Regions from separate parts of the Brevibacillus sp. FW301-21C12A genome, predicted to be linked through region 1. Evidence: predicted binding sites of a transcription regulator. Region 1 holds the regulator's gene; the other holds the start of a gene.

Evidence for each region. The regulator LexA, encoded in region 1, represses DNA repair genes until DNA is damaged. The targets are predictions, from matches to a motif close to CGAACATATGTTCG.
Region 2: the regulator LexA is predicted to act here: its motif matches at 5,287-5,300, upstream of uvrB (excinuclease ABC subunit UvrB).

Annotation. Positions count from the first base shown of each region.
Region 1 covers NZ_JBYTBG010000001.1:100,409-115,106, forward strand. The annotation lists gene AC3WQH_RS00535 (dihydrolipoamide acetyltransferase family protein) at 1-1,244, opposite strand, end outside; gene AC3WQH_RS00540 (alpha-ketoacid dehydrogenase subunit beta) at 1,347-2,327, opposite strand; gene pdhA (pyruvate dehydrogenase (acetyl-transferring) E1 component subunit alpha) at 2,331-3,416, opposite strand; gene AC3WQH_RS00550 (alpha/beta hydrolase) at 3,751-4,485, shown strand; gene AC3WQH_RS00555 (hypothetical protein) at 4,529-4,729, opposite strand; gene AC3WQH_RS00560 (peptide ABC transporter substrate-binding protein) at 4,749-5,795, opposite strand; gene AC3WQH_RS00565 (hypothetical protein) at 5,792-6,013, opposite strand; gene ltaE (low-specificity L-threonine aldolase) at 6,272-7,309, opposite strand; gene AC3WQH_RS00575 (HesB/IscA family protein) at 7,440-7,742, shown strand; gene AC3WQH_RS00580 (UvrD-helicase domain-containing protein) at 7,816-10,056, opposite strand; gene crcB (fluoride efflux transporter CrcB) at 10,096-10,461, opposite strand; gene AC3WQH_RS00590 (DUF896 domain-containing protein) at 10,561-10,758, opposite strand; gene yneA (cell division suppressor protein YneA) at 10,851-11,192, opposite strand; gene lexA (transcriptional repressor LexA) at 11,781-12,404, shown strand; gene AC3WQH_RS00605 (DUF456 domain-containing protein) at 12,466-12,951, opposite strand; gene AC3WQH_RS00610 (DUF4269 domain-containing protein) at 13,079-13,645, shown strand; gene AC3WQH_RS00615 (CD3324 family protein) at 13,988-14,251, shown strand; gene AC3WQH_RS00620 (FusB/FusC family EF-G-binding protein) at 14,423-14,698, shown strand, end outside.
Region 2 covers NZ_JBYTBG010000029.1:12,661-27,358, forward strand. The annotation lists gene AC3WQH_RS17185 (HD domain-containing protein) at 1-209, opposite strand, end outside; gene uvrA (excinuclease ABC subunit UvrA) at 351-3,218, opposite strand; gene uvrB (excinuclease ABC subunit UvrB) at 3,233-5,209, opposite strand; gene AC3WQH_RS17200 (flagellar hook assembly protein FlgD) at 5,388-6,320, shown strand; gene AC3WQH_RS17205 (hypothetical protein) at 6,388-8,088, opposite strand; gene AC3WQH_RS17210 (PDZ domain-containing protein) at 8,235-9,503, opposite strand; gene AC3WQH_RS17215 (S41 family peptidase) at 9,614-11,083, opposite strand; gene AC3WQH_RS17220 (murein hydrolase activator EnvC family protein) at 11,181-12,380, opposite strand; gene ftsX (permease-like cell division protein FtsX) at 12,406-13,302, opposite strand; gene ftsE (cell division ATP-binding protein FtsE) at 13,292-13,978, opposite strand; gene AC3WQH_RS17235 (iron-containing alcohol dehydrogenase) at 14,328-14,698, shown strand, end outside.

The DNA of each region.
Region 1 (14,698 bases):
TCGCTGATGCGACCAACGCCGAGGATTGCAACCTCTGGGTAGTTGATGATCGGCGTGAAGAACATGCCGCCAGCGGAACCGATGTTGGTGATGCTGAAGGTAGAGCCTTTCAGCTCGTCAGCACTCGCTTTGCGCTCGCGGGATTTTTTCGCCAGCTCGCTGATTTCGCCAGCGATTTGGAAAATCGACTTGCTGTCAGCCGCTTTGACGACAGGAACGAGCAGGCCGTCTTCTGTCGAAGTCGCGATACCGATGTTGTAATATTTTTTGTAGATGATTTCTTGTTTTTCATCGTCAATGGAAGCATTCAGCTCTGGGAACTTTTTCAGACCCGCTACGACTGCTTTCACGATCATTGGCAGGTAAGTCAGCTTCACGCCGCGCTCTTCTGCGAGTGGTTTCGCGTCTTTGCGCATCGCAACCAGTGCGGTTACGTCCACTTCGTCGAAGATCGTTACGTGTGGCGCTGTGTAAGCGGATTTCACCATTGCTTTGGCAATCGCTTTGCGGATGCCTTTCAGCGGAACGCGCTCTTCCAGTTCGCCAGCTTGTGCGCTGTAGTGAACGGTTGGCGCAGATGCTGCTTGGGCAACACCAGTTGGAGCCGCTGCCGGAGCTTCGACTGCTGCTGGAGCAGCCGTTTCTACTGCTTGTGCGGCAGGAGCGGATGCGACAGCGCCGCCCGCTACGAAGCGGTCTACGTCTTCGCGGGTGATGCGGCCGAGCTTGCCCGTACCAGGTACCAGTGTCAACTGCACGCCTTTTTCACGCGCGTATTTGCGCACGGAAGGAGTAGCCAACACGTGCTTGCGGTCGATTGGAGCGGCAACCGCTGTCGCTGTCGCTTGCGGCGCCATTGGCGTTTCCAGCGCCTGGTTTGCATTTGCGCTCACCTGGGAGCCGATGTCGCAGCCTGGCTCCATTTTGTCAGCAGCAGGAGCTGGTGCAGCTTCAGCCCCATGCGCATCGCCGTGACCGTGGTCTGGCAGGTTCGGAATTTCGCCTTCTACTTCGAACTCGATCAAAGGATCGCCGACGACAGAAACAGTCCCTTCTGTCACTTTCAGCTCGACAACTTTTCCTTTTACAGGCGATGGAACTTCTACTACCGCCTTGTCATTTTGCACTTCCATAATGACTTGGTCTTCTTCTACGGAATCTCCGGGCTGTACGTGCCATTTGACGATTTCGCCTTCATGGATACCCTCGCCGAGCTCCGGGAGTCTGAATGTAAAACGACTCACAGTATCTCCTCCTTTTAAACACTACGCTTCAATGAACAGCCTGCAAATTTCGGAAAGAAGGCGGAAAGCTCTCAACTTTTCCGCCATTATGTCTGTTTCCGATTAAAAATCGAGCACTTGCGTGAGTCCGTCTACCACGCGTTTCACGTCAGGCAGCCAGATATCCTCTGCTTGTGCAAACGGATAGACTGTATCCGGCGCAGTGATACGCAGCACAGGCGCTTCGAGGTGGAGAATGGCGCGCTCGTTGATTTGCGCGATGATTTCCGCAGCAACACCGGAAGTTTTTTGCGCTTCCTGCACGACAATCGCACGGTTTGTTTTCTTCACGGATGCGACGATGGTGTCGATATCGAGCGGGCTGATGGTGCGCAGGTCGATGACTTCTACCTTCGCGCCGCGCGCTTTTTCGATTTCTTCTGCGGCTTTCAGGCTGGTATGCACCATAGCACCATAGGTGATGATGGTAACATCGCTGCCTTCTTTTACTACGTTCGCTTTACCCAGCGGGATGGTGTACTCGCCTTCTGGCACTTCTTGACGGAAGGAACGGTACAGCTTCATGTGCTCCAGGAACACGACCGGATCGTTGTCGCGAATCGCGGAGATCAGCAGACCTTTTGCATCGTACGGGTTGGAAGGGATAACCACTTTCAGACCCGGCGTTTGCAGCATCAAGCCTTCCAGGGAGTCAGCGTGCAGCTCAGGTGTTTTCACGCCGCCACCAAATGGGGAGCGGAACGTTACCGGGCTGGAAAAGCGACCGCCGGAACGGTAGCGCATACGAGTCGCCTGGGAAGCGATCGCGTCGAATGTTTCAAAAACGAAGCCAAAGAACTGAATTTCCGCTACAGGACGGAAGCCGTTGATGGACAAGCCTACAGCCAGTCCACCGATTCCGGACTCAGCGAGCGGCGTATCGAATACGCGCTGCTCGCCAAATTCAGCTTGCAAACCTTCTGTCGCACGGAATACCCCGCCGTTTTTCCCTACGTCTTCCCCGAAGACAAGTACGGTTTCATCGCGCTTCAACTCTACGCGCATTGCATCCGTAATGGCTTGAACCATTGTCATTTGTGCCATGGCTTATTTCGACTCCTTCGCCAGGAATTCTGCCTTTTGCTCTTCGAGTGCAGGCGGCAGTGTCTCAAACATTACATCGATCAGTTCGGTCACTTTCATTTTCGGCGTTTCGTCCGCTTTTTTGATCGCGTCCGCAACTGCTGCTTTTGCTTCTTCAATGACAGCTTCCTCGTCTTTTTCGCTCCAGAGGCCTTTGCCTTCGAGGAATTTGCGGAAGCGGATCAATGGATCGCGCAGTTCCCACTCGCTTTGCTCTTCGCCAGAGCGGTAGCGGGTTGGGTCGTCACCTGCCATGGTGTGTGGACCATAGCGGTAGGTCAGCGCTTCGATCAGTGTCGCGCCTTCGCCGTTCACGCCGCGTTCTCTCGCTTTTTTCACCGCGTAGTAAACAGCGAGGATGTCCATACCGTCGATACGCTCGCTGGCGATACCGGCAGCCACTGCTTTTACGGCGATGTTTTCAGAAGCCGTTTGCTTTTCGAACGGCAGGGAGATCGCGTAACCGTTGTTTTGCGAGAAGAAGATGACAGGCAGCTTGTAAACGCCTGCGTAGTTCATGCCCTCGTAGAAGTCACCTTGGGAGGTTGCCCCGTCACCGAAGTAGTTGATCGCCACGCGCTTTTCGCCGCGCAGCTTGTAGCCCATCGCCACACCTGTCGCTTGCGTACATTGCGCAGCGATGATGATTTGTGGCATCAGTACGTTGACGCCTTCCGGAATCCGTCCACCCTCGATGTGTCCGCGGGAGTAGAGGAACGCTTTGTGCATAGGGAAACCGTGCCATACCATTTGCGGAATGTCGCGGTAGCTTGGCAGGATGAAGTCTTCTTTGGAAAGCGCTGCCTCGGAGCCGATCATGCTTGCTTCTTGACCCGCTACAGGCGCGTAAAAGCCGAGACGACCTTGACGGTTCAGGCTGATAGCGCGTTGGTCCCACACGCGGGTAAAGACCATTCTACGCATCAGTTCACGCAACTCATCATCAGAGAGCTCAGGCATCAAGTCAGGACGAACAACCGTACCGTCCGGTGCAAGAATTTGCAGCGGGGCGTTGTTCTCTGTTTGTTCAACAGCAGTGGTTACGCTCATCTCATTCACCTCGTCACTAGAATAAGGGGCTTCCTGCCTGCCGTGCGCCCTGCCGCGTTTCACCGAGCAGATGCTCAATCAATGGCGGCGAGTGCGAACGATGTCGGAAGTGTCCCCAATAATGGAAAAAGCAGAAGAAAAGTTGTCTCGTGCAAGAAAGGGCTTACAGCGCCGTTTGCACCACCCTGTTATACTGCAGACAAATTGTCTGTTTAATGTGTTATAGTATTGATATTACAGGGTTTATTTCCTCTCTGTTATCATTTACTATAAAAGCTGTATCAGTTTTTTTCAAGGCTTAGTTTTACATTTGAGCAAACAGGAGTGTAAATCGATGTCTGAATATGTAAAACGAACGATCATAAAAGAAGAAGTGCCAAGCATTCATGTGGACACTCCCCGCTCGGTCAAAGTGTACCTCCCGCCGGGCTACAACGAGCTTCTGTCCTATCCTGTCGTCTACTGCCAGGACGGGAATGACTTTTTTACGATGGGACGAATCGCTACCATCGCCAACCAGCTCATTTTGGAGGAAGGCATCGAGCCGTTCCTCGTCGTCGGCGTCTCGGTAGACCGCAGCAAGCGGACGAGCGAATACTCCCCCGTCGGCGCAAGAAACGAAGCGTACAAACGCTTTTTTTGCGAAGAGCTGCTGCCGTACATCGAGGAGCGCTATCCCGTTAGGCGCGACAAAGCGTCCCGCGTGCTTGCAGGCGATTCGCTCGGAGGCACTGTGGCGCTGCATCTCGCCCTGGACCAGCCTGAGCTGTTTTCGCAGGTGCTTGCGCTGTCGGGAGCCTTTTTCCAGCCGACGCTCGACGCCATCCAAAGCCGCGAGAGCCTGTCCTGGCTGCGCATCTGGATGGTCGTGGGACTGGACGAAACCGCCGTGGAGACGCATATCGGAACGTTTGACTTCGTCGAATGGAACCGGGAAGCGAAAAAGCTGCTCACGGCCAAACAGGCCAACCTGTCCTATGCCGAAAAGCCGGGCAATCACGTCTGGGGCCTGTGGCAAAAGGAGCTGCCGGATGCCCTTCGCCACTTTTTCCCGCCGCCGCGCCTGTAGCCGCTTCCAGACTCGGCTGGCTTGGCGACGTGTCCGTTTTCGGCTAGAGCGAGCCGTTGATTTCCTTGATCTCTTCGTATCCGTAATAACGGCCATCTACCATGTAAATGCCCTGGTGGGTGGCTTTTTCAATTTCTCCTGCTACCTGCTGCGCATTTTGGAGAACGATGTTGACGATCTTGCTCTCGTCGCGCTTCATCTGGTTTTGCAGCCGCTCACGCTCTTTGGCCGATATCATGTTCATCCCTCTTTTCCCTCAAGAGTCAATGGCTATAGTATTTCTTTGGAAGAAGGGAAATACACGCGAACGACGGAGAAAAACCCCCGCCATGCCGCAAGAGCCGCTCTTGGACAGACGGGGGCTTTCTGGATTTATTTTTCGCTCTTTCAAGCCTTCTTGCGAGCAGCTCCGTCGCCTTGGCGGCATCTTCCTTGAAGTAATCGTTGCTGCTGAGCTTCATCGAGGGCGGCACCCAGGCGTAGGCAGCGGGAACACCCGGCAGGACAATTCCGTCGACCAACGGCTGGCGCTCAATCGCGTAGGAAAACGCCTGGCGAATTTTTTTGTTCGTAAACGGCGGCTGGGTCGTATTAAACGTAACCGCTACGGTATTCGGATACGGGTCGAGCACAATTTTGCCCTCATCCTGCAAGCTTTGCAGCAAATCGACAGGCAGCGTATAGGCAGTGTGGCCGCCCCAATCGAGATCGCCGGAATCAAACAGCGCTTGCAACGTGTTGGTGTCGGTAATCATGCTCCAGACGATCTTGTCCAGCTTCACCGCGTCTTTGTCATGGTACTTGTCGTTTTTGACCAGCACCAGCTTGTTTTTATGCTCCCAAACATCCATCTTGAACGGGCCGTTTCCGATGTAGTTCTCAGGAGAAGCCGCCCAGCCCGGATTGGACTCGACCGTTTTTTGGTGCAGCGGGAACAGCGTCGGGAAAGCGGTCAGCTCGTAAAAAAACGGCGCGGGCGAATTGAGCTGCACTTCCAGCGTGTGGTCATCGAGCGCTTTGACCGCGACGGCATCCTTGCTTCCTTTTCCCGTGTTAAATTCTTCCGCTCCTTTGATGAAATAAAGCATGTAGGCGTACTCCGAGCCTGTTTGCGGGTCGAGATTGCGCTTCCAGGCAAATTCAAAATCGTGCGCGGTGACGGGATCACCGTTGGACCAGAGGGCGTCTTTTTTCAATTGAAACGTGTACGTCAGCATATCGGGGGAAACGGAGTAGTTCTCGGCCAGCGCTCCCGCAATCTTTCCGTCAGGCCCGTAGCGCGTCAGCCCTTCAAAACAGGCCGTAATCACGTCAAAGGAAGTCCCGTCTGATGCCAGGCCCGGGTCTGCCGTCGGCGTTCTCCCCCTTCCGCATTCCAGTTCAAGACCATCTCTTGCGTTTTGGCTTGCTCGGATTTCGTTGTTTCTGTGCCCTGGTTGTCAGTTGCCGACGGCTGGGACGAACTACAGCCTGCAACGAATTGAAAAATCAGAAACCCAATCAATAGCGCGCCTGTTCGTTTCTTCAACTCTCGCGTCCTCCTCGTCTGTGTCGAGTTCGCGAAGATGACTGATTGACAGTCTTTTACTCTCCACCATGCTATCGCATCACCGCAAAAAAGGAATCGGACGAGTTGGTAGAAAATCATGTGCTAGCGGCGAAAGATTTTTATACATATTGCCAAAAAATTCGTTCTATTTCTTCGGCGCTTCCCAAGCAACAAGCCAGTCCGCCCCTTGTCTGGTGCTGGACTGGCTTTTCGCTCTCGCTCAAACAGCCTGTATCGTTACCCGGAACACTTCGCTGCTCCCAGCAGCTTCTCTACGACTTCCAGCACTTTGGCGACGCTTTGCTCGTCGATATTACGGTGCGTCGTAAAGCGGATCACGTATTCGTCGAAGTCGACCGCCAACACCCCTCTGTCTGCGAGCCGCTGCAAAAAGTCAACCGCTGTCTCCTGGATCGAATCGGTCCTGACCAGCACGATATTCGTCTCGACAGGCTCGACAGTCAGGGACAGCTTGCGAAAGCCTGCGGCCAACTGCTGTGCCCGCTCGTGATCTTCACGCAGCCGCTCGACCATCTCGGTCAAGGCGATGATTCCCGGCGCAGCCAAATAGCCCGCTTGGCGCAAGCCTCCGCCGAGCTTTTTTCGCCACCATCTCGCTTCTTCGATAAAAGCGCGGTCCCCAGCCAAAATGGAGCCTACGGGCGCACTCAGCCCTTTGGACAGGCAAACTTGAACGGTATCCGTGTATTGGCTCAGTTCGCAAACGTCGACTCCTTGGGCGACCGCCGCATTGAACAGCCTCGCCCCGTCTAGATGAACCGGAATCCCGTGCTTTTGCGCCACGTCATAGACGCCCTTCATCTGCTCGACAGTGACCACCGCGCCTCCAGCCCGGTTATGCGTATTTTCCAGGCAAATCAATTTCGTTCGCGGAAAATGAATGTTGTTGCCGCGGATCGCTTTTTCCACGTCTTCCGGGCGCAAGGCACCGCGCTCTCCCGCGAGTGTCCGGGTTTGCACGCCAGCCAGAGCCGACATCGCTCCCCCTTCGTAATAAAAAATATGCGATTCCGCTTCCGCGATCACCTCGTCACCATTGACACAGTGGGTCAGCACAGCGACCTGGTTGCCTTGTGTGCCGCTGGTGACAAACAAGGCCGCCTCCTTCCCGAGCCGTTCCGCTGCAAGCTGCTCCAGTCGGTTTACCGTCGGGTCTTCGCGATAAACATCATCGCCCACTTCGGCTTCCGCCATCGCGCGAAGCATCGTTTCAGTCGGTTTCGTGACGGTATCGCTGCGCAAATCCATTTTCATAAAAGCGTCCCCTTCCGCATGTTCGTCTAGCAACTCTATGTTCCAGAACACTTTCCACATTGCAACTGCAATTCCCTCTTTGCTAAGATGGAGAAGAAACTCACATACATACAGTTAGGAGACTTGACCGATGAAGGTAAAGATCACTCGCAATGCAGCGAAGCAACTGACCACGATCATGGAGCAGGAAGAAGACAAAGACCTGAAGCTGCGTGTCTATATCACTCACGCGCACGGCGATCATGCACACTACGGCCTGGCGCTGGACAAACCGACCGAAGAGGATGAAGTAGTCTCCACTGACAAGGAAATCGACGTTGTCGTGAAAAAAGACGAGCCGCTTCTGGACGGCATCATCGTCGACTACCTGTATCTGCCGCAAGAAGGCTTCGTCATCACCAACCCGTCCAAAGGAAACACAGGCGACCATTAATCGCTTTGAGCCACACACGCAAAAACCCCTCTGCTGCTTATTCAGCCAGAGGGGTTTTTACTATTTGCCACGTTCAAGCCTGCGTGTACAGCTCGGGCGAAAGCTCAGCCAGCAGTGGCGCCTGCTCCCCTGCCATCTTCGTCAGCACGAGGCGATGCACCGGCCTGGTCATCGCCACGTAGAGCAGCTTCGCGTCCCACTCGTTGTTTTGATACGCATCCACATCGACCACGATGACCGCGTCAAACTGCAAGCCTTTTGTCAAATAGGCAGGCATCACGGTTACGCCGCCCGGAAACTGGTTGTCTTTGCTGCCGAGCAGCGTCAAATCGGCAATGCTCTTTGCAAGCGCCTTGTGCGCCTTTTTGCTCGCCTGAATCGTCTTGGTGACGATCGCGATCGTTTGCAACCCTTCCTTTTGCAGAGCGGCCACCCGGGAGCTGACTTCCGTCCACAGCTTGGCGCGCGAATCGGCCTCGACCATGATTGGCTTTTCGCCATGGCGCAAGACGGGCTTCGCCAAGACGGCTTCCGGCAGCTCAATCTGCCGCAGCACTTCGTTGGCGCACAGCATGATCTCAACTGTCGAGCGATAGCTTTGCGCCAGCGTGTAGTAGGCGGGACGAAGCTGTTCGAAAATACCCTGGGTCAGCTCCTCCCACGCGTGAATGCCGCGGTAGCTGTGAATGCCTTGGGCGATGTCGCCGACAATCGTCAGCGAGTGGCGCTTCGTCGCGAGCGCAATCACGGCAATCTCCAACGCGCTCAAGTCTTGCGCTTCATCCACGACGGTATGGTCGAAATGCCCGGCCTTGTTCATCCCTTCGATGATATGCTGCAAATACAACAGCGGCGCGATATCCTCCGCTTCCAGCCGCTCCTGGGCAAACAGCGCCGCAGAAGACCGGCTCACATCGCGGACCACTTCGTCGGAAATGTCCGCAGGGACAAGCTTGCGCAACAGCTCCTCCTCTGCGATCAGCTCGCGGTACGACTCGAAAATGTCCAGCCGCGGGAAGGAGACGAGGTACGTATCCAAAATTTGCTCCAGCATTTTTTCAAACTTGGCCAGCCCTTGCTTGTCGAGGTCGACTTTTCGCTCGCGCAAATGCGAAAATAGTTGCTTGTTCATCTCTTGCTTCAAATGCTTGCGCAGCGCATCGACGCGTCGATGGTACGGCAAGGACCCGAACTGCTCCAGAAAAAACTGCCGGATCGTCTCGCCCGGGATGGAGAACACTTGCTTCGTCTTGTTGTAAAGAAAACTCAGTTTTTTGAACGGGATTCTCGTCTCGATCACGTAGCGTATGTACTCTTCCATGGCTTCCCGGCACGCCAGCGAGCCTTTGAAACGCAGCCGATGGCGGGTGATTTCCTGCTCCCGCTCGTCCTGCCCTTCTTCAAAAAACAACTGCAGCGGTTTGTCCGGGCTCACGATCCGCCAGCCTTTGGGCATGAGCGGCTTCACGAGCCGCGCCGCCCAGTCTACAAACGTCGATTGCTGAACATCGTCGACGCCAAGCTCGGGTAGCACCTCTGATATGTACGTCAGAAACATCCGGTTCGGGGCGAACACCATAAATTTTTTCGACATCATCGTATCCTGGTAGTTGTAAATCAGGTACGACAGCCGATGCAGCGCAATCGTCGTCTTTCCGCTGCCCGCAACCCCTTGCACGACGATCGGCCGATCTTTTTCCGCGCGAATGATGTCATTTTGCTCCGACTGGATCGTCGCGACGATATCTTTTAAGCGGCTGTCATTCGTCAAGTTCAGATTGGCGTTCAAAAATTCGTCGATGAAGCCTTCCTGCAAAAACTCGTCCGGGTGCCCCATCTCGCGGTTGATCGTCTCTTTTACAGCGCCATCGTAAATCCCGACGATTTTTCCGTCCTCAATTGCGAAGTTGCGCTTCAATCTCACCTCGCCGCGCACGATCTCGCGCCCCATCCGGTAAAACGCATCCTTGCTCTCTCCGGAATAATAGAGACTGGCAATGGGCGCTCGCCAATCCACGACGATCGAATCAAACGTATCGCTGCGGACGATCCCTCTTTTTCCGATGTACACCTGGTCAAGCTCGTAAACCTCGTCCTTGAGAAAATCGACTCGGCCAAAGTACGGCTTGTCGCGTCCGTGATCCTCCAAATAACGCAGGTCTTTTGCCTTGCTTGCGTTCACGACCTGCTTGACGTAATCGTCGGTCGCTTCCCGAATCTCTTCGCGCAGCCGAGCGATCTCCCCATCGATCAATGCAATCGTCTCATCCAGCTTGTTTTGTTCTGCCTCGTAATCGCGGTGTTGGGTACTCACACCCATCCCCCCTCTCGTCTTTTATCAATGTGATGGTCGTTATTGCATTTGTCTGGCAAGCCAGATTCCCGCGGCACAAGAGAGCAGGCCGACCACGATACTGAGCAGGGCGTAAACGAGCCCGCGCAGCCATTGTCCCTCTCCCCAGAACGAAACCACTTCCAGCGAAAATGTGGAAAACGTCGTGAATCCGCCCATAATACCTGTCGTAAACAAAAGATACAGCTCAGGCGAGAAGCCTCCCCGCTCCTTGCCGATCACAAACAAAACGCCGATGGCAAACGAGCCAATGATGTTCGCCAGCCACGTGCCTACAGGCCAGCCCGGCTGATTGGCAACCAGCGCCAGCACATAACGAAGCAACGAGCCGACTGCTCCCCCAACCGCTACAGCCACCCATGCCATTGGTCCCCCTCCTCAATTGCAAAACTGGCAGAAGTCGTCAGGAACAAAAAGACACCCGAGCGTCAAGCAAGGATGTCTGCCGTATCAATACAAGTAAGTTTACTGTTTTGGACGATTTTCCTCAAGATCTTCCACATAGCGGATGGAATCCAGATTCGCTCGAAGCGACATCTTGACCGCATCGATGTACTTTTGGCGCAGAGCTTTTTGCTCCTGCTTCTCCTCGTCAGTCAAGCCAACCTCGCGAGATTTCTTGACCAGTTCGTTGATTCGTTTAATTTCCGCGTCAGATACCACGTTCCGGTTCCTCCCACTCTGTAGTAATGCCGCTTTATTATATCATATCAGTCGGAACTGGCAAGAGAGCGGATGGCGGGCAAGTGCTCGAATCAGTCCGTTTCCGGGATGAACAAGGTCTGCCCCGGATAAATGAGATTGCTGTCGAGGTTGTTCGCCATTTTGATATCGAAAATCAGATCGCGCACATCCACCTTTTCCGAATGATGATGGCGCACAGCAATCGTCCAAAGACTGTCGCCGGAGCGAACGGTCACTTCTTTTCCTTTTAACGGCTCTTTATGCGCAGAAGAGGCAAACACCAGTTCGGTAAGCAAGTAAAAAAAGAGAGAGAACGTCAGCAAAAACAAAATAGCTTGTCCTCTCGTGATGCCCAAACGGACGCGGCGAGGCTGCTTTTTCTCGAAACGGTTATGGATAGACATGGCATTCATAATATGACCCCCTGCAAACATACGTTCTATAAGTTCGTATCCCTATCATAAATGAGAACATATGTTCATGTCAATACAAAAACCGCCGTCTCGCAAATTCGCGCGGAGCTGCTGTGCGCAGCCGTTTTTGCTTCGGATGACGCTGCCGGGCGACTCTATTGGGGTGGATTTAGCTCGTTTCTAGCTGGTTGCTTGCTGCCTGAACAGAAGTCCAAGTGTGCCGCGTTGGTGCGGTTTGTGGCTTGGCGTAAGCTCGGCTCTTCGGTACTGGAGCGGCTGGCGGTTTGACGTGAGCTCGACTCTGCGACAGTGGAGCGGCTTGTGGCTCGACGTAAGCCCGGCTCCGCGACGATGGAACTGTTTGCCGACTTGGAGTTAGCCCGGCTCTATTACAATGGAACGGCTGCAACTTACGGCTCCGGCCGCCCGCCCGCGCTTTTTTCGAGATTTGGCCGATGCTGTCGAATCAAATGCATTTACCCTGTCAAAAATTCCTGTTCGCATCAAAATCGAACTTATGTTTGTCGAACGCAAGCTCCCATGGTATAATATAGGAAAACATGTTCGAGAAATCAGGGGTGTCTCTCTATGTCAAAATTATCCAGCAGACAACAAGCCATAATCGAATTTATTCGCAAGGAAGTCCGGGACAAAGGCTATCCTCCATCCGTCCGCGAAATCGGCGAAGCTGTCGGACTTGCCTCCAGCTCTACTGTGCACGGTCATCTGGCGCGCTTGGAAAAGAAAGGGCTGATCCGCCGCGACCCTACCAAGCCTCGCGCCATCGAACTGCTGTCTGAGGAAGACCGCTTCCAGGACAACTTCGAGGACTCTGTCGTTCGCGTTCCCGTCATCGGGAAAGTAACCGCCGGGCAGCCGATTACCGCGATTGAGGACGTCGAAGAGTACTTCCCGCTTCCAGAAAATATCGTGACTTCAGACAAGGTGTACATGCTGCGGATTTCCGGGAACAGCATGATCGACGCCGGTATCCTGGACGGCGACTACGTAATCGTGCGCCAGCAGCACGTCGCCAACAACGGCGATATCGTCGTCGCCATGACAGAAGAAGACGAAGCGACCGTCAAGCGCTTTTTCAAAGAGAAGAACCACTTCCGCCTCCAGCCGGAAAACGCGACGATGGAACCGATCATTTTGGACAACGTCACCATTCTCGGAAAAGTCATTGGCGTCTATCGCCTCATCCACTAATCGTTCCAGCGCATGAAAAAAGGACAGCCTCCGCTGTCCTTTTTCGTCTCTATCATTATATTTATCTGGCAAGGAAAAACCAGACGATCATGCTCACCTGCAACACGACTTTGACAACTGCGCTTCCCAAAAAGCCGATCAGCGAGCCAAAGCCTGCCTTTACCGCTTTCTCTATCGGCTGCTTTTGCACGAGCAACTCCACCAGCACCACGAGCACGAACGGCATAATCAGCATCCCGAACGGCGGGAACACGAAGATTCCGAGAACAATCCCTACGGCCGCAGCCACCGAAGACCATTTGGAGCCGCCGTACTTTTTCACGAAAAACATGTTGGTCAACAAATCCGCACCGTACAGCAAAATACTGAGCACCACCATCCCCCACCAGAAAGACGCTGGCAACCCCGCTCCCGGATCGGCTATGAAAAAGTGGTAGAGCAAAAAGCCTGCCCACAGTAAAATCGTATCGGGTAGTACTGGCAAAAATATACCGGCGATACTTAGCGCGAAAAGCACCAACACGATAATCCAAAGAACAATATCCATTCTCTATGCACTCCTCTCACATAGGTAATACGAGAAAAAGCCGATTGAAGTTGCACTCTTCTTTTGCGAATCCGTGAGGCCGTCTGCGAGGAGTACCTGCCTATTTTAACGAAAGCGGAGGGTTACTATGACGCGAAACTGGCGCGACCTCTCTTATTTGCACAACGGGACACCGAAACAAAAAGCTGCGGGCCAGGCCATCGCCCAATCCGCGGTCATGCAGCGGCTGCAAGCGTTCGATCCCGTGCTCGCAGGTACGATCCCTCTGGACATCGACATTGCGGACAGCGATCTGGACATTATTTGCGAGTGCCACCACCTCGAGCAGTTTGCCGACGTCGTCCGCGCTTCGTATGCGGCGTATGAAGGCTACAAGGAAGCTCGTCTGCTCGTGCAAGGCGTGCCCACCTGCCTGATTACGTTTTTTGCCTGCGGCTTCTGGTTTGAGCTGTTTGCCCAACCGCGCCCGGTCGAACAGCAAAATGCGTATCGGCACATGGTCGTCGAGCACCGTTTGCTGCTGCTCGGTGGCGCTGACGCCCTCCGCGCCATCCGCCAGCTCAAGCAAGACGGCCTGAAAACCGAACCTGCTTTTGCCTCCTATTTTAACATTCCGGGAGACGATCCATACCAGGCGCTGCTGGATGTGGAAAAGTGGACGGAAGAACAGCTCCGCACTCTTGTGACCAGGTAAAGAGTCCCCCGCTCCTTTGTCGCATAGGCGGACGGCGCGCGCGTGGCGAAAAAATCGCCAGAGCCGCGGTGCAAATGGCGGACAGATGATTTATAATGGGAACTACTGCGCGGGCACTTGGCGGCGCGCAGGGAGAAAACGCGAACGAGGGGGTGTGTGGTTGGTGAATGGAATTGGTTTGCCAGATACTGCAGCGTCTCATGCAAAGCCTGGGAATAAGGCGATACTTTGCATGAGGTGGACAGTCGTTTAGACAATTCATCGCCTTCTCTAACGTATCTCATTTCTTATTTCCTGGCTTTGCCCCTTATTTTTCACTTTAAAAATAAGGAGCGAGCGGAAATGAAATATGTGAATGCAGCCAGCATGCTGCCAGAAACCTTGATCGCAGAAATCCAAAAGTACGTGCAGGGAGAAATCATCTACATTCCGAAACCGAAGACGGCCCATCACAAATGGGGGACCCGGACCGGCGGCAGAAAACAGTTGGATGAACGCAACAGCGCGATCCGCAACGCTTTTCGCGAAGGCGCCTCCATCCAGGAGCTGGCCGAGCAGTACTTTCTCTCGACGGAAACGATCAAAAAGATTGTGTATGCCAAATAGACAAAAGCACTGGCGCGTCCACGAGACGGTCAGTGCTTTTCCTATGCCGAGTTCTTTTTACAATCGTTCTTTCCCTTTGCAGCGCACTCCGCTCCTTTTACAGTAGAAGGTACAAACACCATCACAACTCCTCACGCCTGACGGAGTACGCTGCAAGGAGGAACCAGAAAGATGCAACCATTTATTTCACCCCACCACTATCACTTCATCAAAGCACAGGTGCAAACCTTGTTGAACGCATACACAAGCAGCACAGACCCTAACGTCATCCGGGCCCGCAAAGAAATCGCCCAGGAATCCGTGTTCCAGCTCTTCCCCGGCATGACAGAGGAACAAAAACAACTGCTTGCGCCACTCGCAGCCATCAAGGAAAAGAACGAAGCCAAACAGTTTTTGCTGCGGCTCTCGCCGTATATCATCCCTTTTCCCGCTTTGACCGAGCAAGCG
Region 2 (14,698 bases), on a different contig from region 1:
TCCTCCGCTCTCCCGACATCGTGCAGCAAAGCAGCGAGGCGCAGCACCTGCATGTCCGCCCCTTCCTCGCCGCCGATCCGCTCGCACATCGCCAGCACGCGCAAATTATGCTGCCAATCGTGTGCAGGGTCTTGACCGTCAAAGCATTTTTTCGCTTCCTCCACCAGATCGGCTGGGAGGGCCGCCAGCGCTTTTGCCACGTATTCCATGTTCTTCTCCCCCGTCTCTTGCCAGCATGAGCATGGCATGGCGCAGCCTCGCCACGCTTTTAGCGGTTCCCTTTTTCTTGCCCGGCTTGTTTTGTACAGAAAAAGACGCCCCCCTGCTTTTGCCAGGGAGGCCATCTTTGTTTACTTCGATACCAACTGTTCCAGCTTGGCCATGGTTCTCGCTCTATCTCTTTCCAAAATCGGCTTCAAGTACGTTCCCGTGTACGAGCCTTCCAATTGCGCCACTTCTTCCGGCGTACCTGTGCCGACAATCTGTCCGCCGCGGGTACCGCCTTCTGGCCCCAAATCGACGATGTAATCGACCGTTTTGATGACATCCAGATTGTGCTCGATGACGAGTACTGTGTCGCCGTTTTCCACCAGGCGCTGCAACACCTTGAGCAGACGGTCGATGTCATCCGTATGCAAGCCTGTTGTCGGCTCATCCAAAATGTACAGCGTGCGCCCTGTGCTGCGGCGATACAGCTCGGAGGCCAGCTTGACGCGCTGCGCTTCCCCGCCGGAGAGAGTCGTTGCAGGCTGTCCCAGCTTCATGTAGCCAAGGCCGACGTCCACAATCGTTTGCAGCTTGCGCTCGATCTTCGGCAGATTGCGGAAAAACTCCACCGCATCCTCAATCGTCATTTCCAGCACGTCAGCGATGCTCTTGCCCTTGTATTTTACATCGAGCGTCTCCCGGTTGTAGCGCTTGCCGTGGCACACCTCGCAAGGCACGTACACGTCCGGCAAAAAGTGCATCTCGATTTTGATAATCCCGTCGCCGCTGCACGCCTCACAGCGCCCGCCTTTGACGTTGAAGCTGAAGCGGCCTTTTTTGTAACCGCGCACCTTCGCTTCGTTCGTCGAGGCAAACAGATCGCGAATGTCGTCAAAGACGCCTGTGTACGTCGCCGGATTGGAGCGCGGCGTCCGGCCAATTGGGGATTGGTCGATATCAATGACTTTGTCCAGATGCTCCAGTCCCACGATGCGGCGGTGTTCGCCCGGCTTTACTTTGGCGCCGTTCAGATCGCGCGACAGCGCCTTTTGCAAAATCTCGTTGATGAGCGTACTTTTCCCGGAGCCTGATACACCTGTCACAGCGACGAACAATCCCAGCGGAATTTTCGCTGTGACGTTTTTCAGGTTGTTTTCCTTCGCGCCCTCGATTTTGATCCATTTGTCTGTAGGCTTTCTGCGCTCCAGCGGGACCGGAATGAACTTGCGACCGCTCAAATAGGCGCCTGTGAGCGAGTTTTCATCCTTCATCACTTCTTCCGGCGTGCCCGCAGACACTACCTGGCCACCGTGAATACCCGCACCAGGCCCGATGTCGATAATGTAGTCGCAAGCCATCATCGTATCTTCGTCATGCTCGACGACGATCAGCGTGTTCCCCAGCTTGGTCATATGCTCCAGGGTCTTAATCAGGCGGGCGTTATCCCGCTGGTGCAGACCGATGCTCGGCTCGTCGAGGATGTAGAGGACGCCCATCAGGCTGGAGCCGATCTGGGTAGCCAGCCTGATCCGCTGCGCCTCGCCCCCGGACAATGTCCCGGCCGCCCGGCTCAGAGTCAAGTAATCCAGCCCGACGTCGATCAAAAAGTTGAGCCGTGCCTTGATTTCCTTCACGATCAGGTTGGCAATCTTCGCTTCCCGCTCGGTCAACTCCAGTTCATTAATGAACTGGTGTGCATCGAGAATCGACAGCGTCGTCAGCTCGGAAATGCTGCGCTCTCCAACCTTCACAGCGAGGCTCTCCTGACGCAAACGGTGCCCTTTGCAGACAGGGCAAGGTTTTTGGCTCATGAAGCCTTCGATTTGCTCGCGAATGTAGTCCGAGCTGGTTTCCAGATGACGGCGTTGCAGATTCGGAATGACGCCTTCAAACGGCACAACCGCTTCCCTGACTTGCCCGAACTCATTTTCATAGCGGAACTGGATTTTCTCCCCTTCGCTGCCGTACATCAAAATCTGCACTTGCTCCGGGGGCAGCTCCTCGTATGGAATGTCCATGCGAATGTTAAAGTGGCGGCAAGCCGATTCCAGCAACTGCTGATAGTAAGTCGACGACTTCGGCTCCCAGGCGCCAATCGCGCCGTCATGCAACGTCTTGGTCGCATCCGGAACGACCATGTCCGGGTCTACCTCCAGCTTTACGCCCAAACCGTCGCACTCCGGGCACGCGCCAAACGGACTGTTGAAAGAGAAAATTCGCGGCTCCAGCTCGCCGATGGAAAATCCGCAAATCGGGCAGGCGTGCTTCTCGCTGAACAACAGCTCCTCCTGCTCCATCACGTCGACGATCACCTTGCCGTCCGCGAGGCGCAAAGCCGTCTCCAAAGAGTCCGCGAGGCGCGACTGCACATCCGGCTTCACGACGACGCGGTCCACCACGACTTCGATGTTGTGCTTTTTGTTTTTTTCCAGCTTGATGTCCTCGGACAAATCGGTAATTTCGCCGTTCACACGCACGCGCACGAAGCCCTGCTTGCGAATGTCCTCCAGCAGCTTGACGTGCTCTCCCTTGCGCCCCTGTACCATGGGCGCGAGGATTTGCATTCTCGTGCGCTCCGGGTACTCCATCAGGCGATCTACCATCTGCTCGATCGTCTGGGACTGAATTTCGATGCCGTGCTCGGGACAGATCGCTCTGCCCACACGCGCATACAAAAGACGCAAATAGTCGTAGATTTCCGTCACCGTACCGACTGTGGAGCGCGGGTTGCGGCTCGTCGTCTTCTGGTCGATGGAAATAGCGGGCGACAGCCCTTCAATCGAATCCACATCCGGCTTGTCCATCTGCCCGAGGAACTGGCGGGCATAGGCAGAGAGAGACTCCACGTAGCGCCGCTGTCCCTCTGCGTAAATCGTGTCAAAAGCAAGGGAAGACTTTCCCGAGCCGGACAAACCCGTCAATACGACGAATTTGTCCCTCGGAATCACTACATCAATGTTTTTCAGATTGTGGGCACGCGCGCCCTTGACGACAATATGTTCCAATGGCATGAAAAAACCTCTCCTTAGAGTTCCGCCTTCAGCTCCAGAATCAAATCACGCAGTTCGGCCGCACGCTCGAACATGAGGTTGCGCGCCGCTTCCTTCATTTCTTCTTCCATGCGTTCGATGACAGCCAGTCGATCTTTCTTCGGCATCTTCTTGAAATCGGCGTGTGGCAAATAGTCCGCTTTTTCCTCGGCCACCTTTGTCGCCTCAATCACTTCGCGCACAGCTTTTTTCACCGTCTGCGGGGTGATGCCGTGCTTCTCGTTGTAGGCGAGCTGGATGGCGCGGCGGCGCTCCGTCTCGCGAATCGCCGAGTTCATCGAGTCCGTCATCTTGTCCGCGTACATAATCACGCGCCCTTCGGCGTTCCGGGCTGCCCGCCCGATCGTCTGGATCAGGGAGCGCTCGTTGCGCAGGAAGCCTTCCTTGTCGGCGTCCAAAATAGCGACAAGCGAAACCTCGGGCAAGTCCAGACCTTCCCGCAACAGGTTGATCCCGATCAGCACGTCAAATTCGCCCAATCGCAAGGAACGCAAAATCTGCATCCGTTCGATCGTCTTGATGTCGGAGTGCAAGTAGCGGACCTTGATCCCGATTTCTTTCAAGTAATCGGTCAGGTCCTCCGACATTTTTTTCGTCAATGTCGTGACGAGGACGCGTTCGTTTTTGGCAATCGTAGCCTGGATTTCCCCGATGAGATCGTCAATTTGCCCTTTGATCGGGCGCACCGAGATCGTCGGGTCGACCAGTCCTGTCGGGCGAATGACCTGCTGCACCAGTTCCGGGCAGTGCTCCAGCTCATACGGGCCGGGCGTTGCCGAGATGTATATCGCCTGGTTGATTTTTTGCTCAAACTCCTCGAATCGCAGCGGGCGGTTATCCTTCGCAGACGGCAGGCGGAATCCATGCTCGACCAGTACGTTCTTGCGCGCCTGGTCGCCGTTGTACATCCCCCGCACCTGCGGCAAGGTCATGTGCGACTCGTCAATCAACAGCAGGTAGTCCTCTGGAAAGTAATCCATCAGCGTGTACGGAGCGTGCCCTGCCGGAAGCCCCGTCAGATGGCGCGAGTAGTTTTCGATCCCGGAGCAAAAGCCCATCTCCAGCATCATCTCAATATCGTAGCGCGTCCGCTGCTCCAGCCGCTGCGCTTCCAGCAGCTTCCCGGCTGCGCGCAGCTCTGCCAGCCGCTCTTCCAGCTCCGCCTCGATGCTTTGGACGGCCAGCTTCATTTTTTCTTCGCGGGTGACATAGTGGGACGCAGGGAAAATCGCTACGTGGTCGCGCTGCCCTAAAATCTCTCCGGTCAGCACGTCAATGGAGGTGATCCGCTCAATTTCGTCTCCGAAAAACTCCACGCGAATCGCCTGCTCGCTCTGTGACGCCGGAAAAATCTCCACGACGTCTCCGCGCACCCGGAAGGTCCCCCGCGTAAAGTTGATGTCGTTGCGCGTGTACTGGATGTCGACCAGCCGATGCAAAATCTCGTCTCGTCCTTTTTCCATGCCGACGCGCAGCGACAGCAGCAGCTCCTTGTATTCTTCCGGCGAACCCAAGCCGTAGATGCACGATACCGACGCCACAATAATGACGTCGCGCCGCTCAAACAGGGCACTGGTCGCCGAGTGACGCAGCTTGTCGATCTCGTCGTTGATGCTGGAGTCTTTTTCAATAAACGTATCCGATTGGGGAATGTACGCTTCCGGCTGGTAGTAGTCGTAGTAGCTGACGAAGTATTCCACCGCGTTATTCGGGAAAAACTCCTTGAACTCTGCGCATAGCTGGGCAGCCAATGTCTTGTTGTGCGCCATCACCAGTGTCGGCTTGTTCACCTGGGCAATCACCTGGGCGGCCGTATAGGTTTTTCCCGTACCAGTGGCCCCGAGCAACGTCTGGTGCCGCTTGCCTGCCTGGAGCCCCGCTACCAGTTCGGCGATCGCGGTCGGCTGGTCACCGGACGGTTGATACTCCGATACCAATTCAAAACGGTCCATTCCCTCGTTCATCTCCTCGTTGCATAACTGTTTCTATTTCCATTATAACACAATTCCGGCTATGATAAGCCGAAATTCGAACAAATGTTTGTCTTCATCCTTCGACACATTATACCGATAATAAGTAGTAGTGTACAAGCACGTACGGTTAGACTCGCCACCTTCAGGGAGGATCGACATGTCAGATATCGGAACCACCGTTAAAAATAATCCTTATATTCAACCACATATGAGCTATCAAGGCAAAAAGGAGTTCACCACAGAGCTTGACAACAACGCCTTCATGAAGCTGCTGCTGGAACAGTTGAAGCATCAGGACCCGATGTCCCCGATGGACAACTCCCAGTTCATCCAGCAGACGAGCATGATGACCATGGTGGAAAAAATCACCAAAATGGCGACGCTGATGGAGCAATCGAACAACAGCATGCTGACACTGGAAAAGTACGAGTCGCTGATCGGCCGCACCGCCACCTACTCCCTCACGACCAAAGACGAGGTGACGGGTGAAACCTCGACGGAGACGAAGGAAGGCGTGCTCGACGCCGTTTACATGGACAGCGGCAAAATCTACTTCCGCATCGCCGGAGAGTCTACCCCGATTCCGCTCGCGGACATCAAAGGTCTGGAATCGCAGGGCATGACCGGAAATGCGCTGGATAGCAGCGTGAAGTTCATGAACATGATCGGCAAGGAAATCTCGTACAAGACGACCAAGGAAGTAGACAAAGACGGCAATCCGGCGACCACAGACGACATCACCAAAGTAGATGAAATCGCCAACGCGGTCGTCACAGGCTTCTCCATGAAAGACGGCGCCACACAGTTTACGCTCGATAACGGCATGACGGTCAAGCTCGATCAGGTCGTGGGCATGAGCGTCAGGCCGGACAGCAGCGTCATGAGCAATTCGCTGCAGTACGCCCAAATGATCGGCTTCAACATCACCTATACGGAAAAGCAAACCAATACAGACGGCTCGACCATAGACAACAGCCTGAACGGTGTCATTAAAGCCGTCAGCATGAAAAACGGCGTCGTGGAGTTCGTCTTGACTGATGACAAAAAAATTGCGCTGAATCAAATCACCGGGTTTGAAGCGAGCGCCTAGTCCTTTCTATGCGAAAAAGCCGCACTTGCTCTCTCTGGAGCGTGCGGCTTTTTCTTTTTACTTGTCCCTATTCTTTTACGACCGTCTGTCCCGTAAGCGCATCGACATACAACGTCGTATCTATCTTCACATCGCCCCCGCAAAAACAGTGCGAGCGGGTCTGGCGGAAGGACAGGTCATAGCCAAGCTTCCAGCTCATCGCGCCTGTTTGCCGATCCTTTTGGTGAATGTAGGTCAGCTCAAGCGGCATGGCTTGCAGCAATCGCTCCATCGCTCCCTGTTCATTGATCGCCTTGGCGCGAGCGGGGAAGACCATGTTGTCCGGGCGCTTCACGATAACTTCCTCGACCTTGCCCGTCCACGCATTTGCGGTAATCGTGTACATCCCTTCTTCTTTCATCTGCCCGATCCGGTAGACAGGAACGCCGCCGACAAGCGGGTCGGCCACCAGCGTCGTATATTTGTCGGTGCCGACATCGGCAAGCCTCAACTGGTTGCTTCCGGAAGGCACGAGTCTTCGCAACAACGCTTCCGCCCCTTTGCGATCCCGGCTCTTGTCTGTTTTGGCGGTGGACCACTGCTCATCTGCCTGCTTGTAGACAAAACGAATCAGCCGCCCTGTCTTGGCATCGGTTTCGAGCATAATATGGTGCTTTTGGGCCTGGCTGATCCCTACCGGAAAACTTCCGATGTGGTATTTCTTGTCCGCATCGGCGACACTCTCCGGGAAGTAACCCCAAATAAAGAAACGGCGCTCCTGGCCGTCATCGTACTTCTCGTCCAATACGGCAAGCGGCAAATTGGCTGATTCGAGTTTGAACAGGATGCGCAGCAAATTGCGGGCCTCGTTCTCGGTCTGCGCGCTCCACTTTTCCCCTGTCCCGGTCACGTTCAAAATTTGTGCCTGCTGGACTGGTGCTGCCAGCCTTTTTCCGCTGAACGCGTCCAAGGCACTGCCGGTATGCTCCTGCGAAATGACTCCATCCTTGACAATATAGGCGAGACGCGCTGCCGTCTGATTGTTTTGCTCCTGCTCCGGCAGCAAGTACACCAGCTCCAGCGGGCGTTGTCCCTTCCACTTGCCCACTGCTTGCGCTGCGGAAATGACGCGCTGCGGCGAAGGGAGTACCGCCAGATTCACGGTTTCATACAATCGCCCGTCAAACATCCGCAACCCGACAAGCCGCCCCGCGGCGTCGAAGCTGACAAAGCTGTCATACGCATCGTCGAACACCACATTGTTCACTTTGCGAACCATTCTGACCGTCAGCTTGCCTTCTTCCTTCTTCACTTCTCTCGCCTGATACGTATTTCCAGCAAGCAAGCCTGTCAGGAAAGTCTGCGCTCGCGTTTTCGCTTGCTGGTCAGTCGGAAATGCTGGCTTTGCCATTTTGGCGGGAACGAGGTCCAACTGGAGCAAATTCCCTGTGGCTCGGTCAAAAATCGCGCTGTCCTCCCCCTGAGCTGTTCCGGTGGCCGCCCGCACAAAAGACACTTTTACGCCGCTGACACCTGGTCCATCCACATCGCCACCGTAAACGACCTTGCGCGAAGACAGTTCCGGTAACAGCCGAACCAATTTTTGCACCCCTTTGGCAACAGGTGCAGGGACTGCGCTCTCGGCATTCGCTGCGAGTACAGAACTGGCCGATTTTTCTGCGCTTGCTCCGGCAAATGGCGCAACCATTATGCTTGTCGCCGTTAACGCCCCAGTCAGAACGCACAAGACCGTTTTTTTCAGATCGGACAAATGACTCACTCCCTTCATTTCCTCGTAAAGGTAGACGCGCCAGCCAGGCGTAAGTTTTACGAACAGACAGGCTTTTCAGAAAATTTTTATCGAACCTGTCCATCCAAAAAAAGAAGGCACGCAACCGTTGGCGCATACCTTCTCTCCTTCTCTCGTTCGATACATCAAGCTCCGACATTCAGTTTTTCCAGCTTCTGCTTGATAAGCTCGACGACGCTGGATCGTTTCAAATCGACAAATACGCGAGTCGTTGCGTCCGGCACCACGATGATTCCCAACTGATGGTGATTGCCCGCGTAGACAGCGCACTGCACAAACTTCATCTCGCCTTCGCGCGTGAGCACTTCCATTTTGCAAAAAGCCGGATTGGCCTGCAACGCCGGGTACAAGTCTTCCTTGTCCCGCACCGGAATGCCGTTGACCTTCACGATGATTTCTCCTGTCGCAATCCCGATCTCCTCTGCCCGCGTGCCCGGGATGACTCCCATGACCTTGATGCCGCGTGAAGACTGGATGTAGTAAGGAGAACGCTTCCTTTCTTTCCACTGGCTCCAGAAAAACAACGCTTCATGCCCGAACAACGCAAACAGGGCAGCGAGCAAAACGAGCGGGGCAAACAAGACGGACAGAGCGCAAAGCGCCAAAAGCCCGACTGCGTACCAGGTAAGGTTTTTGGAAATTTGCTTGACCTTTTCCAATGGTGTCATCGTCTGGGTCATATCCGAAAAACCCGTAACCGTCGGCAGCAGCATCAGTCCGAAGGAAGCAAGCTCGCCTGAAAAAAACGGCCAGCCCGGATAAAGCGCGCCACTGATCGTCCCCGGCTCCACCTGGACGAACAGGGCAAGCGGAGTCAGCCAAAAAGAATGCAACAAGTAAGCCCCGACGATTCGTCCGCGCTGTCCTTCGACAAACAGCGGAGAAGCGTCCCTGCCCCCGTTCCAGCGGACGAGCATCGCTTCGATCAAGTGCATGATGGCTACCAGAGCAAGGAGCGGAATCGGCTTCGCCTGCAGCAGCATTGTCCACACACTGCCCAGACCAGGAACGTCCTGCAAGCCCGGAAACAGTTGGGCAATTACATGGAAAACCGTCAGCAGACCCGCCGCATAAGCAAAGCAGAGAAAACGCAAGCGAACCAGCGCCAAAAGAAGGGCCAATGCCCATAAAATCCACAAATCCTGCGCCTGCACGACGACTCCCAGTCCTGCGGCGAGAAGAGAGATGCACAATCCCCCTGCCACGCCCATCCCTGCTGCGCGGATTGTCGAAAGGAGCGGAGACTGCATGCGTGCGGCAAAGAGCTGCCTTTCCAGCTTCATCTGTCTGCGATAGTGCAAGTAAATGAAGCCGAGAAAGAGGTAAAAAACGGGATTGAGAAAAAATGCGGCAAAGCCATATGCAATGGAAAGCATATCTGCCTGAATCGCCAATTGCCTCACCTCAAATGGAAAAAAAGAAAACCACGACATGTGATTTGCCGTGGTTATCATTTCTACGGAAAAGCGGAATTTCCCTGCTTCCCTGTTCTTGATTATTTTTCCTATTTGCCGGTAACGACATCCAGCGCCTTCTGCAATTGCAGATCGTTCTCCGGCTTGCGCATCGTTTCGCGCAAGCTTTCTTCGAGCTGACTGCGGGTCGCCGCGTCCACTTTTCCGGTTACAGGCAGCTTTTTCGCCGTCTGGAACTGCTTGATCGCCTGTTCGGTCTTTTCGTCAAAGTAGCCGTCATCGCGGCCTGGCGACAATTTCAGTCCGGTCAGGATCAGTTGCAGGTTCTTCACGTCAGCGCCTGCCATGTCGCGGACCAGCTCCTTGTCGGCTGGCAACTGCGTCGCATTGAAATAATCAGGCTGCGCGACCTTGAAGTCCGGCTCGATTCCTTTTTTGTGAATCCATTCGCCGCTTGGGGTGACCCATTTGGCGATGGTCAGCTTGAGCTGGCTCTTGTCCGTCATTTCCATCGTGCTTTGGACAGTGCCTTTTCCGAAGCTCTTTTCGCCGACCAGCTTGTAGTTGCCGCTGTCGCGCATCGCCCCGGCCAAAATTTCCGAGGCACTGGCACTTCCGCCGTTAATCAGGACCGCAATCGGATACGGTTTGGCAGCATCCGTTGTCGAGCGGTACTCTTCTTTTTGCTGCCCGCCAGCACCGTACTCAATGGCGACGATGACGCCTTTTTTCGGCACGAGCACTTCTCCGATTTCTTTGACAGCCAGCAAATAGCCGCCCGGATTGCCGCGCACGTCGATGACGAGGCCGCCGATTCCCGTTTTCTCCAGGGAAGCAAGCTGCTCCTTGAAGTGCTTGGCTGTTTCCGTCGAGAACTGGGTAATGCCGATCACGCCGACCTTTACGCCGTTTTTCTCGATAATTTGGCTATTCACCGTTTCGATTGGAATATCGTCACGAATGCACACGATGTTGAGCGGCTCTGCCACTCCTGCGCGCACGACCTTCAGAACGGCTTTCGTTCCTTTTGGCCCGCGAATTTTGGTCACGGCCTGATGCAGATCCAAGCCTTCCAGCGATTCTCCGTTGACGCTCAAAATCTGGTCGTTCGGTCTAAGACCCGCACGCTCGGCCGGAGAACCTTTGAACGGCGAGACGACGGTGACCCGTCCGTTTTGCATCGTGACCTCTGTACCGATTCCCTGGAAAGTCGAATGCAGCGTCGAGGTAAACTCTTCGGCTGATTTCGGGTCCATGTAATCGCTGTACGGATCTTCCAAAGCTCCGACCATCCCGCCGATTGCGCCTTCTACCAACTGTTCATTCGTAACCGTTTGAATGTAGTCTTTTTTAATCGCTGTAAACGCTTCATACAGCTTCTTGAACTCCTGGGGATATTCCGAGCCTCCCGAAAACACCGCGCCTGTGGACGCAGTCAGCGCCCCATTCTGAGTTGCGTTCGCGCTGGCTGATGTCTTCATCATCGCTATGGTCAAAAAGCTGCTGGCCACCATCGAGATGAGCACAAGCGCTAATACGGTACGTCCTTTCCATCTCACTACTCACGTCACCATCCTTTGTGCTACCGGCAAAAAGATATGCTGCTAGTGTATGCATTTGCCGTTAGCAATATTTGTCTGGCTGCCCGTTGCTTGACTATTTCAGGTACGGCATAGGGTTGACGGCAACGTCGTTTTTGTAGACGGTAAAATGAAGGTGATTTCCGGTAGAGCGGCCAGTAGAGCCTACTTCGGCGATTTTTTGGCCTCTCGATACGGATTGTCCCACAGAAACCTTGATGCCACCCTCGCGAATGTGTCCGTAGAGCGTGGTGATCTCCGCACTGTGTTTAATCATTACCGTATTCCCGAAGCCGTTGGAATACCCTGCGAAAATGACGACCCCGTCAGCCGCAGCCAAGATCGGCGTTCCTTTGTGTGCTGCCATGTCTACACCATTATGCCCAGCAGAACGGCCTGTAAACGGGTCTGACCGCATCCCGAAGCCTGAACTGAAGCGAAACTGTCCGTCCGCGATCGGCAAACCGAGCTTGCCGCCCTTGTACCCTGTGCTGGACGCGCTCATCGCGCGCACACGCTCCGCATATTTGGCGGCTTCCTGACGTGTGATTTCGATCAGTTGCTGTCCGTACTGCTCCAGGTCTTCTTCCAGTGCGGCCTCTTTTTTCTTCAGTTCGGCCTTGACCACGAGACTTTGCTTGTACTGCTTGTCCAGTTCAGCCTTGAGCGCTTCCGCCTCGTCGAGCATTCCCGCGTAAACGGTCAGTTGATGCTCGATTTCTTTCTTCTTCGTCTCGATCGTTTCTTTGTCGCGAATATTGTCTTCTAGGATACGCGTATCCTGCTCAAGGATCAACTGCAAACCCTCCATGCGGGTCAGAAAATCGCCAAAGTCGGACGATCCGAGCAGCACGTCCAGGTACGAGACATTTCCCCGTTCATACATGGATTTTACCCGGGTTTTCAGCAGCGTTTCCCGCTTCGCTACCCGATCCTTCGCCTCGTCCAGTTGATCTTGCGCCTCGGCAGCTTTTTCCTTTGTTTCATTCATTTGCTTTTCGAGCTTGTCCAGCTTGTTTTGCGCCTCGTTGCGGCGCAGGTCGATCGTCATCAGTTGCGTCTGCAAATCTTGCTGTTCCTTTTGCACGACACTGATCTGCTGCTCGGTTTGCTTCAATTGTTGCTGCTGTTGTTTCTTCTTTTGCTGTATTTCCTTCAACTCGCGATTGATCTTGTCCAAAGATGCTTTGCTGGCTGCCCAGCTCACGTTAGTCGGGATCGCAGAACCAGCCAAGAGGCCGGTGATTAAGAGTGTGTATAGGATCCTCTTTCTCATGATACTCCTCCCACGTTTTCCAATGTTAAACTCGCAAGAAGCGGCGCACAGACACCAAGCTTCCCCAGATTCCGATAAACGCGCCAATCGCCAGCAAAGCGAGGGCTACCTGATATACCAATGGGTACAATGGCAACAGTTTGAACAGTTGGGAAGCTTCGAAGCTGGTATTGATAGCATCCAGCAGGTAGTAGTAGCCAACTGTCAGCATGATGATCGGGATCAGCGCCCCGGACACTCCCATCAGCAGTCCTTCTACAAAAAACGGCCAGCGGATAAACCAGTTTGTCGCGCCAACCAGCTTCATGATCTCGATCTCTCGGCGTCTCGCGACAATCGTCAGCTTGATCGTGTTGGCAATCAAAAACATGGCGGTAAAGCCCAGGCCGACGATGAAGCCGATCCCGACGTTTCGCACAGTGTCAGTGGCAGCGAACAGCTTTTCAACCGTCCCCTCCCCGTAGTTCAAGCTTCTGACCGATTTCATTTGCTTGATTTGATTGGCGACTGCCGGCGTATCTTGCGGCAGCTTCGTCTTGACCACAAAAGAATCGGGAAGCGGATTTCCCTTTTCCAAGCCGTCAAAAAGGTACGCCTTGTCGCCCATGCTTTCCTTGAACTGCTTCAAGCCTTCGTCCTTGGAAATGAACTCGACGGACTCCACCGTCGGCATGTTGCGCACGCTCTGTTCGAATTTTTGCAAGTCTTCCTTGGGGGTAAGGTCCGCCATGAAGACTCTGATTTCCACTTGTTTTTCGACTGATTTGGCAAAGTAGTTGACGTTCATTGCCAAGATGAGGAACACGCCCAAAATGAAAAGGGTGATCGTAACGGCACTGACCGACGCGAACGACATCCAGCCGTTCCGGCCGAGGTTTTTGACCCCTTCACGGACATGGCGTCCCAGCGTTCTAATCTTCATAACCGTAATCCCCTCTCTGCTCATCACGGGCGATCTGTCCTGCCTCGATGGCAATGACCCGCTTTCTCATCGTGTTGACAATCTCCCGGTTGTGCGTCGCCATGACGACCGTCGTGCCGCGCTGGTTGATTTCCTCAAACAGCTTCATGATCTCCCAGGACGTCTCCGGGTCGAGGTTACCCGTCGGCTCGTCCGCGATAATAATGCCCGGGTTGTTCACCAGCGCCCGCGCGAGTGCCACCCGTTGCTGCTCGCCACCAGACAGCTCGCTTGGCAGCATTTTCGCCTTGTGCTTCAATTTGACCAATCCCAGCACGTCCATGACGCGCGGCTTGATCTGCTTCGGGTTGCTCTCGATTACCTCCATCGCAAATGCGACATTTTCGAATACAGTGAGTGTCGGCAACAGTTTGAAATCCTGGAAGACAACCCCGATGCTGCGGCGAACGAGCGGAATTTGCCGTTCCTTGATCCGGCTGACATTGAATCCGCCGAGAAAAATTTGGCCCTTGGTCGGCTTCTCTTCGCGGTACATGAGCTTGATGAACGTGGATTTTCCCGCTCCGCTCGGCCCAACCACATACACAAATTCGCCTTTTTCAATCCGAATGTTGATACCCTTCAAAGCATTCGTGCCATTCGGGTACGTTTTCCAAACATCAAACATCTCGATCAAGCAAATCACATCCTACATTGTCAGATCCTTCTATATTCTCTTGATCCTGATTTTTTGTTTTTCCGCCGAAATGCTGCTTTTTCAGGCAAAATCGACAAAACCCCTCTTCCCTCGGGCAACCGTTGCCATACCTTGTTGAAAAACAGCGAGGTTACCCATCTTATTTATTATACCACCCTGTTTCGCGGATGGTATCCACTAAATCTCTCATTTCTTGTCGAAACCGCCTCGTTTCTCTTCCATCCGACATGAAATGTCCAAAAAATTACAGCAGCACATCGCTCGCTGGCACGGGTCAGGGCAGTCCGCTACAATGAATGTATGCATGAGTATGAGAGGAGCTGGCAAGATGGAAAACTTCGTGTACTACAACCCGACACAACTTATTTTCGGCCGGGGACAGTTGGCCCAACTGGAGGAAAAAGCCAAGCAGCTCGGCAACACGGTATTGCTTGTGTACGGCGGCGGCAGCATCAAGCGCTCCGGTCTTTACGACAAGGTCACAGCGCTTCTGCAAGCTGCGGGCTGCCGCGTATTGGAGTTGCCTGGCGTCGAGCCGAACCCTCGTCTTAGCACGGTGAAAAAAGGGATTGATCTGTGCCGGACAGAAGGGGTCGACTGGATTCTCGCCGTTGGCGGCGGAAGCGTGATTGACGCGGCCAAGGCAGTAGCTGTCGGCGTCCCCTACGAAGGGGATGTGTGGGATTTTTACTCGCGCAA